Regions from separate parts of the Comamonas sp. C24C genome, predicted to be linked through region 2. Evidence: riboswitches for the same ligand, from Rfam matches in the RefSeq annotation. Region 2 holds a riboswitch; each other region holds the start of a gene.
The links. A riboswitch is a leader RNA that binds a small molecule or an ion and turns the genes downstream of it on or off. The one in region 2 is predicted to bind glycine.

Region 1 (2,196 bases), on a different contig from region 2:
TGATAGCGGGTGGGAACGAAGGGCGTGGCGACCACCTTCATGGGCACGGGCTTGCCGCGCACCATGGCGAAGATTTCCGTATCGATGGCGGCGTAGTCGGGCTCGACATAGGCCAGCGCCACGGGCTGGTTGAGCGTTGGGCTGAGCAGGCCGCTGGTGATGTGGCCGATATGCTGCCCGTCCATGTTCTCCAGCACGGCGGGCTCGCGCACGGGAATGCGCTCCAGCGCAATCAGGCCCACGCGCTTGCGGCGCAGCGATTGCGGGTTCTGCAATTGCTCCAGCACGATGGCTGCACCGGGAAAGCCGCCCTCGCGCTCTCCGCCGCTGCGGCGCACCTTCTGCATGGCCCAGTTCAGTGCGGCTTCGACGGGCGTGGTGCTGGTGTCGATGTCGTTGCCATACAGGCAAAGTCCGGCTTCAAGGCGCAGCGAGTTGCGCGCGCCCAGACCGATGGGTGCCACCTCGGGCAGGGCCAGCAAAGCCTCGGCAAAAGCTGTTGCCGCTTCGCCGGGCAGGGAGATTTCAAAGCCGTCCTCGCCCGTATATCCGCTGCGCGTGATGTAGAGCGCATGGCCTTGCCAGTCGAAGTGGTTGCCGGTCATGAAGACCAGAGCTGTCACACCGGAAATCAGGCGCGCGAGGGCTGTGGCGGCCTGCGGGCCTTGCAGGGCCAGCAGGGCGCGCTCGGGCAGAGGAATGACCTCGCAGCGGCTGGCGATGCGGCTCTGGATATGGGCGATATCGGCCTCTTTGCAGGCGCCGTTGACGATGAGGAACAGATCTTCGCCACGGTTGACGAACATCAGGTCGTCCAGAATGCCGCCTTGCTCATCGAGCAGCAGGCCGTAACGCTGTTTGTGCAGGCCCAGGTCCATGACATCGACGGGCATCAGCGATTCGAGCGCGGCGGCGGCGTCGGGGCCGCGCAAAAGCAGCTGGCCCATGTGCGAGACATCGAACAGGCCGGCGGCCTTGCGGGTGTGCAGGTGCTCGGCCATCAGGCCTTGAGGGTATTGCACGGGCATGGAATAGCCGGCAAAGGGCACCATGCGGGCACCCAGTTTCTGGTGCAGGGCAAACAGCGGTGTGGAACGCAGATCGGAAGAGGTGTCAGCAGCAGTCACAGGCAAGCGCTCCGGTGGTCAAACCAAAATGAGTGGCCATGCATCGCTGGGCCATGCGTGGCGGGCTTGCCCTGCTGTCCGCTTTACCTGAGAGATTCACTGCCCGCATTGCATCGGGCAGCTTGCTCCTTCGGTGGATGCCGGCGCGCATATGAAATGACGGCCTGCATCTCTCTCCAGCAAGGGACGCTGCAGGTTTGCACACCTGGCAGCGCTTGTCAGTCCTTTTGCCTGAGCGTTTTGACTCCGGGTGGGGGTCTGCGCCTTCGGCGGTGCAAGGCAGCTTCAGCTGCGGGCACTCTCTCCTGACGTTGGCGATTCTAGCGGTGGGCAAGGGGCTTGTTTCACCGAATCGGATGGATTTTGGGGTTTTCGAGCATGCATCATCCGCTCCGTGCTTGCGTCCTCACTGCGGAGCGGTGTTCAAGGCCGGCTTGGGCTCGGGATAGATCTCCTGCGCACTCGGAAACACCAGTTGGTAGCGCTGCTCGAAGCAGGCCGTCACGGGCTGACCCTGGCGCATGGCGGGCTTGAACTGCCAGCGTTCGAGCGAGCGCAGTATGGACTTCACGATGCGGGGATCGGTATCGGCGGGCTGGTAGGCCACACGGCCGAGCTGACCTTGAGCCGTGACTTCCAGGCGGAAGACCACCGTGGTCTCCAGCCCGTTCGGGAACCAGTGGTGACTGACGTGCGGCGTGGTGTGGCGGCGTGGCCGGGGTTGCTGGTCGAGCTGGGCAGGGGGCGTGCAATCTGCCTTGATCCAGGCAGGCCACTCCGTGCTCCGTGGCGGCTTGGACTGCGCATCCAGGGGGGCAACCGGAGCCGGCGACAGCTCGGGCTGCGCAGAAACGATAGCCGGTGCGTCGGCCGCCGGATCCGGTTTGAGTCGGCTGCCATCAAAGAGGTGGGTGCAGCCCCCGAGCAGCAAGCTGGTCAGAGCAGCGGCGCAGGCGGCGGCAAGGTGTGAGGTGCGCGAAATGTCCATGAGGCCATTGTCGGCCATGCGGGCTGCACCTTCAGGGTTGTGCCGGGCGCAGATCCAGTCTCTTGCTGTCTGCCTCGGCGC
Region 2 (2,196 bases):
ATGCTCAGGTGGCGCTGCTTGAGCACCCGGTGCAAGCGGGGCTGGTTATCGTCACCATCGCCAGTCGGCGCGAGCTGCTGGCTTGAGTTGGGTTGGGACATAAATGTCTTGTTGTAATGGTTTGCGCCCATCCGGACAAAACACCCAACCATCCCGCAGGCGCTGCGACAGGCAACGCAAAAAGGCGACCATGACGGTCGCGGGCAACAAGGACAAAGGAACGAAGCCATGACAGCAGAACGCCATGGCGGATAGGCCAGTTGCATCCTGAATCGGCAGCCACCCCGGTCGGGCGCTTCAATGGCAAAGCGGTGATATCGCCGGGCCCATTGACAGGCAAAGACGATATTTTGCCCAAATCCACCGCAGGCCATGAGCCGTCCTGTCAATGCAGGGGTTGACTCTGGGGCTGCTCAGCGGCACTTGACAGCGTCTGATGCTATGAATTCGGAAGCTTCTTGCGTATGAATATCTTCACTTTCCTTATGAAAACACAAGGAAGTCTTTAAATAACAAGCGCTAGCCGCTATCAAATAAAAGAAGCGGAGCACGGCCTGCCCCGGCGCAGAACTCTAGAAAACCCGTATATCCAGGCGCCGCCATTCTTCCTACATTCGCCACAGGCTCTCAGCCCGGTGATGCCGAGAGAGACTGCAGCGCAAACTTGGCGCATGCAGCGCCGAAGGAGCAACCGCCCCGGAAACTCTCAGGCCAAAGGATCGGCATCGCTTTCACACACTCTGAAGAATGTCCGGACGTCATCGTCCGCCGGGCATACCGAAGGAGCAAGCGAGCAGCGGCCCAGGGCGCTGCCTCGTGAATCTCTCAGGTCCAGAACAGAGGGGGCGTCCGCTGCGCATGTTGCGCACGGGCTCCACCCTTGACGTTTCTGGAATCTGAATCATGAAGACAATCGCCGTCATCGGCGGTGGCATCACGGGCGTGACCACCGCCTACGCCCTCGCACGCCGCGGATTTTCCGTCACCCTGTTCGAGAAGCAGCGCTATGCCGCCATGGAGACCTCGTTCGCCAATGGCGGCCAGCTCTCGGCCTCGAATGCCGAGGTCTGGACCCACTGGTCCACCATCGTCAAAGGCCTCAAGTGGATGCTCAAGAGCGATGCTCCGCTGCTACTCAACCCCAAGCCCGGCTGGCACAAGATTTCCTGGTTCTGCCAGTTTCTCGCTGCCATCCCCCACTACCAGAAGAACACGGTAGAGACCGCCAGGCTGGCGATTGCGGCACGCGAGCACCTGTTCGAATGGGCGGCAGCCGAAGGCATTGACTTCGATCTGAAGCAAAAAGGCATCCTGCATATCTACCGCGACCGCGCCGGCTTCGAACATGCGGGAAAGGTCTCGCAACTGCTCGCCCTGGGCGGGCTGGAGCGCCGCGCCGTCACGCCCGATGAAATGAAGGCCATCGAGCCGACCCTGTCCGGAACCTTCTATGGCGGCTACTTCACCGAGAGCGACTCCACCGGCGACATCCACAAGTTCACCAGCGGCCTGGCCGCCGCCTGCGAGCGACTGGGCGTGCAATGCCGCTACGGCCAGGAAATCGTGTCGGTGAACAGCAACGGCAAACAGGCCAGCGTGACTGTGCGCCAGGGTCTGGAAACCGAGACCTCGACTTTCGACGCCATGGTGGTTTGCGCGGGCACGGCCAGCCGCGCGCTGGCCGCCCAGCTCGGCGACAGCGTCAACATCTACCCCGTCAAGGGCTATTCCATCACGGTCAATCTGCCGGACCAAGCCAGCCGCGCCGCAGCTCCCGTCGTGAGTCTGCTGGACGACGAGACCAAGCTGGTCACCAGCCGCCTGGGCGAGGATCGCTTCCGCGTGGCCGGCACGGCGGAGTTCAACGGCTACAACAAGGACATCCGCGCCGACCGCATCCGCCCGCTCATCGAATGGGTTCAGCAGTGCTTCCCGGGCGTCAGCACGCGCAGCGTCGTGCCCTGGGCGGGCCTGCGCCCCATGATGCCGGACATGCTGCCGCGCGTGGGCCCCGGCAACAAGCCCTGCGTGTTCTACAACACCGGCCACGGCCATCTGGGCTGGACCTTGTCGGCCGTCACCGCCGACATGGTCGGCGACCTCGTGCTGCAGTCCATGGGCAGTGCCAGCAGGCAGCCCCGACCGGCCACGCTGAGCACCGCCAGCGCCTGACCACGACCTGAAGACCTCATCAAC
Region 3 (2,196 bases), on a different contig from region 2:
TGCCCTTTTTGACCAGGAAGACGATGGTGGAACTGTAGGGCGCGCTGTTGTGCGGCAGGCGCTTTTGCCAGTCGGCCTTGACATTGCCGTTCTTGACCAGGGCGTCGATATCGCCGGCCAGTGCCAGCGTGGCCACATCGGCCTCGATGCCGTCGATGATGGAGCGCGCCTGCTTGCCCGAGCCGCCATGCGACTGCTTGATGGTCACATCCTGGTTCTGCGTGGCCTTCCAGTGCTTGGCGAACGCCTGGTTGTAGTTCACATAGAGCTCACGTGTCGGGTCGTAGGAGACGTTGAGCAGTTGCACACCAGTCTGCGCAAAAGCGGGCAATGTGGGCAGAGCCGAGAGGGTCAAGCCAGCAATCAGACCGGCAGCCAGAGGAAACTTGATAAAGTTGCGACGATTTTTCATTGGACTGTGTTCTTGGAGTGAATGGATAACGGGCTTCTGCCCCGTTGCTGCGCATTCTTGAGCCGCATTCTTAAAACTCAAACTACTAAGATTTCAGTTTGTTATTACCCAAACATCTGAGATCAACCAAAAGGACCCTACACATGGCACGTACCGTTCACTGCATCAAGCTTGGTCAAGACGCTGAAGGCCTGGATTTCCCTCCTGCTCCCGGCGAACTGGGCAAGCGCATCTATGAAAGCGTGAGCAAGCAGGCCTGGGCCGACTGGCTCAAGCACCAGACCATGCTGATCAATGAAAACCGCCTGAACCTGGCCGATGCCCGTGCCCGCCAATACCTGGCCCGCCAGATGGAAAACCATTTCTTTGGCGGCGGCGCAGATGCCGCAGCAGGCTACGTGCCTCCCAGCGCCGAGTAATTTCGGTCGATCTGGACACCAAGCCCCCTGGCCCAGGCCTCGGGGCTTTTTTCTTGCGGGCTGTCGAACAGCCAACCGGTGAGACCGAGGGCACGCCCAGGCAGCCCAGGGGTGCCCGAGGCCGGCAGTCGCAAAGACTACTCAAACCCGATTGATACAGGTATTAACCCGAATACGGTCGCTGGAACTAGCTAGAATCGCGCCCATCCCGCGGGAGAGCGGAACCTGTCAACGGTTCCCGCCGAAGGCGCAAACTCCCATAATCGCTCAGGCAATAAGTACCGCAGGTGGGTCTGACAGGACCCGGATATAGCCAACTGGAGAGCAGCCCGCGACCACAAGTCTGCAGGGCTCACCGAAGGGGCAAGCATGCGCACCGCGAAGGCGCCCATGTGCAACTCTCAGGTAAAAGGACAGCGGGAGAGGCAAGCCGGACACTCCCGCTGATGCGAGTGGCTGGTCTATTTTCAAGTGCCTTCATGCTTCCCTCCATCTCTTTGCTGGACTCGTTCCAGGCCTCCAACTTCACCGTCATGCTGGTCATCTATCTGGTGGCCATTACCGCCGAAGCCATGTCCGGCGCCCTTGCTGCAGGCCGGCGCAATATGGACATCTTTGGCGTCGTGGTCATCGCCTTCGTCACCGCGCTGGGCGGTGGCACCATCCGCGACATGGTGCTGGGCCATTACCCCATAGGCTGGACCCAGCACCCCGAATATGTGTATCTGGTCATCAGCTTCGGCCTGCTGACCACAGTGATCGCGCGCCATATGCACCGCCTCAAGCAGGTGTTTCTGCTGCTGGATGCCATGGGCCTGATCGCCTTTTCACTGATCGGCTGCAATACGGCACTGGAGCTGGGCTACCCGACCATCGTCGTCATCATGGCCGGCATGATTACCGGTATCAGCGGCGGCATTTTGCGTGACGTGCTCTGCAACCAGGTCCCCGTGGTGTTCCGCCGCGAGCTGTATGCCAGCGTGTCGCTGTCCGTATGCCTGATGTTCCTGGGCCTGCGCTATCTGGAGGTAAGCTCCAATATCAGCACCCTTGTCTGTTTTGGAGGCGGTCTGGCCTTCCGTCTGGCCGCCATTCGTTTCAAGTGGCGCCTGCCGGTTTTCTCTTACCAGCAGCGCTGGGAGTGATCCAGACTCCCCCTGTGGCGCTGCACGCCTTCCCCCTCTCTTGCTACGCAGGAGGGGGACGCAGCCATCGCTGCGGGGCGGCCCTTGCTTGGCTGCTCTGAACTAGACTGCGCCTGCATTACCCATGTAGTTTCACTTTCCATGTCTGAACCGATCACATGGATGCCAGATGGCACCCCCTACAACACCCGATTTGGCGACCGCTATCACAGCGAGCTGG

Region 1: another riboswitch for glycine. It lies ahead of gcvT (glycine cleavage system aminomethyltransferase GcvT); the one in region 2 lies ahead of ACLBXN_RS02525 (D-amino acid dehydrogenase).
Region 3: another riboswitch for glycine. It lies ahead of ACLBXN_RS17670 (trimeric intracellular cation channel family protein); the one in region 2 lies ahead of ACLBXN_RS02525 (D-amino acid dehydrogenase).

Annotation. Positions count from the first base shown of each region.
Region 1 covers NZ_JBKFBC010000004.1:199,983-202,178, reverse strand. Annotated here, with positions in the region: gene gcvT (glycine cleavage system aminomethyltransferase GcvT) at 1-1,127, opposite strand, end outside; glycine riboswitch at 1,192-1,317, opposite strand; glycine riboswitch at 1,337-1,445, opposite strand; gene ACLBXN_RS09760 (energy transducer TonB) at 1,534-2,133, opposite strand; gene ACLBXN_RS09755 (MBL fold metallo-hydrolase) at 2,147-2,196, opposite strand, start outside.
Region 2 covers NZ_JBKFBC010000001.1:561,575-563,770, reverse strand. Annotated here, with positions in the region: gene ACLBXN_RS02530 (amino acid permease) at 1-101, opposite strand, end outside; glycine riboswitch at 633-732, shown strand; gene ACLBXN_RS02525 (D-amino acid dehydrogenase) at 904-2,172, shown strand.
Region 3 covers NZ_JBKFBC010000010.1:13,612-15,807, reverse strand. Annotated here, with positions in the region: gene ACLBXN_RS17680 (sulfate ABC transporter substrate-binding protein) at 1-412, opposite strand, end outside; gene ACLBXN_RS17675 (oxidative damage protection protein) at 556-831, shown strand; glycine riboswitch at 1,033-1,125, shown strand; glycine riboswitch at 1,139-1,258, shown strand; gene ACLBXN_RS17670 (trimeric intracellular cation channel family protein) at 1,311-1,976, shown strand; gene mnmC (FAD-dependent 5-carboxymethylaminomethyl-2-thiouridine(34) oxidoreductase MnmC) at 2,139-2,196, shown strand, end outside.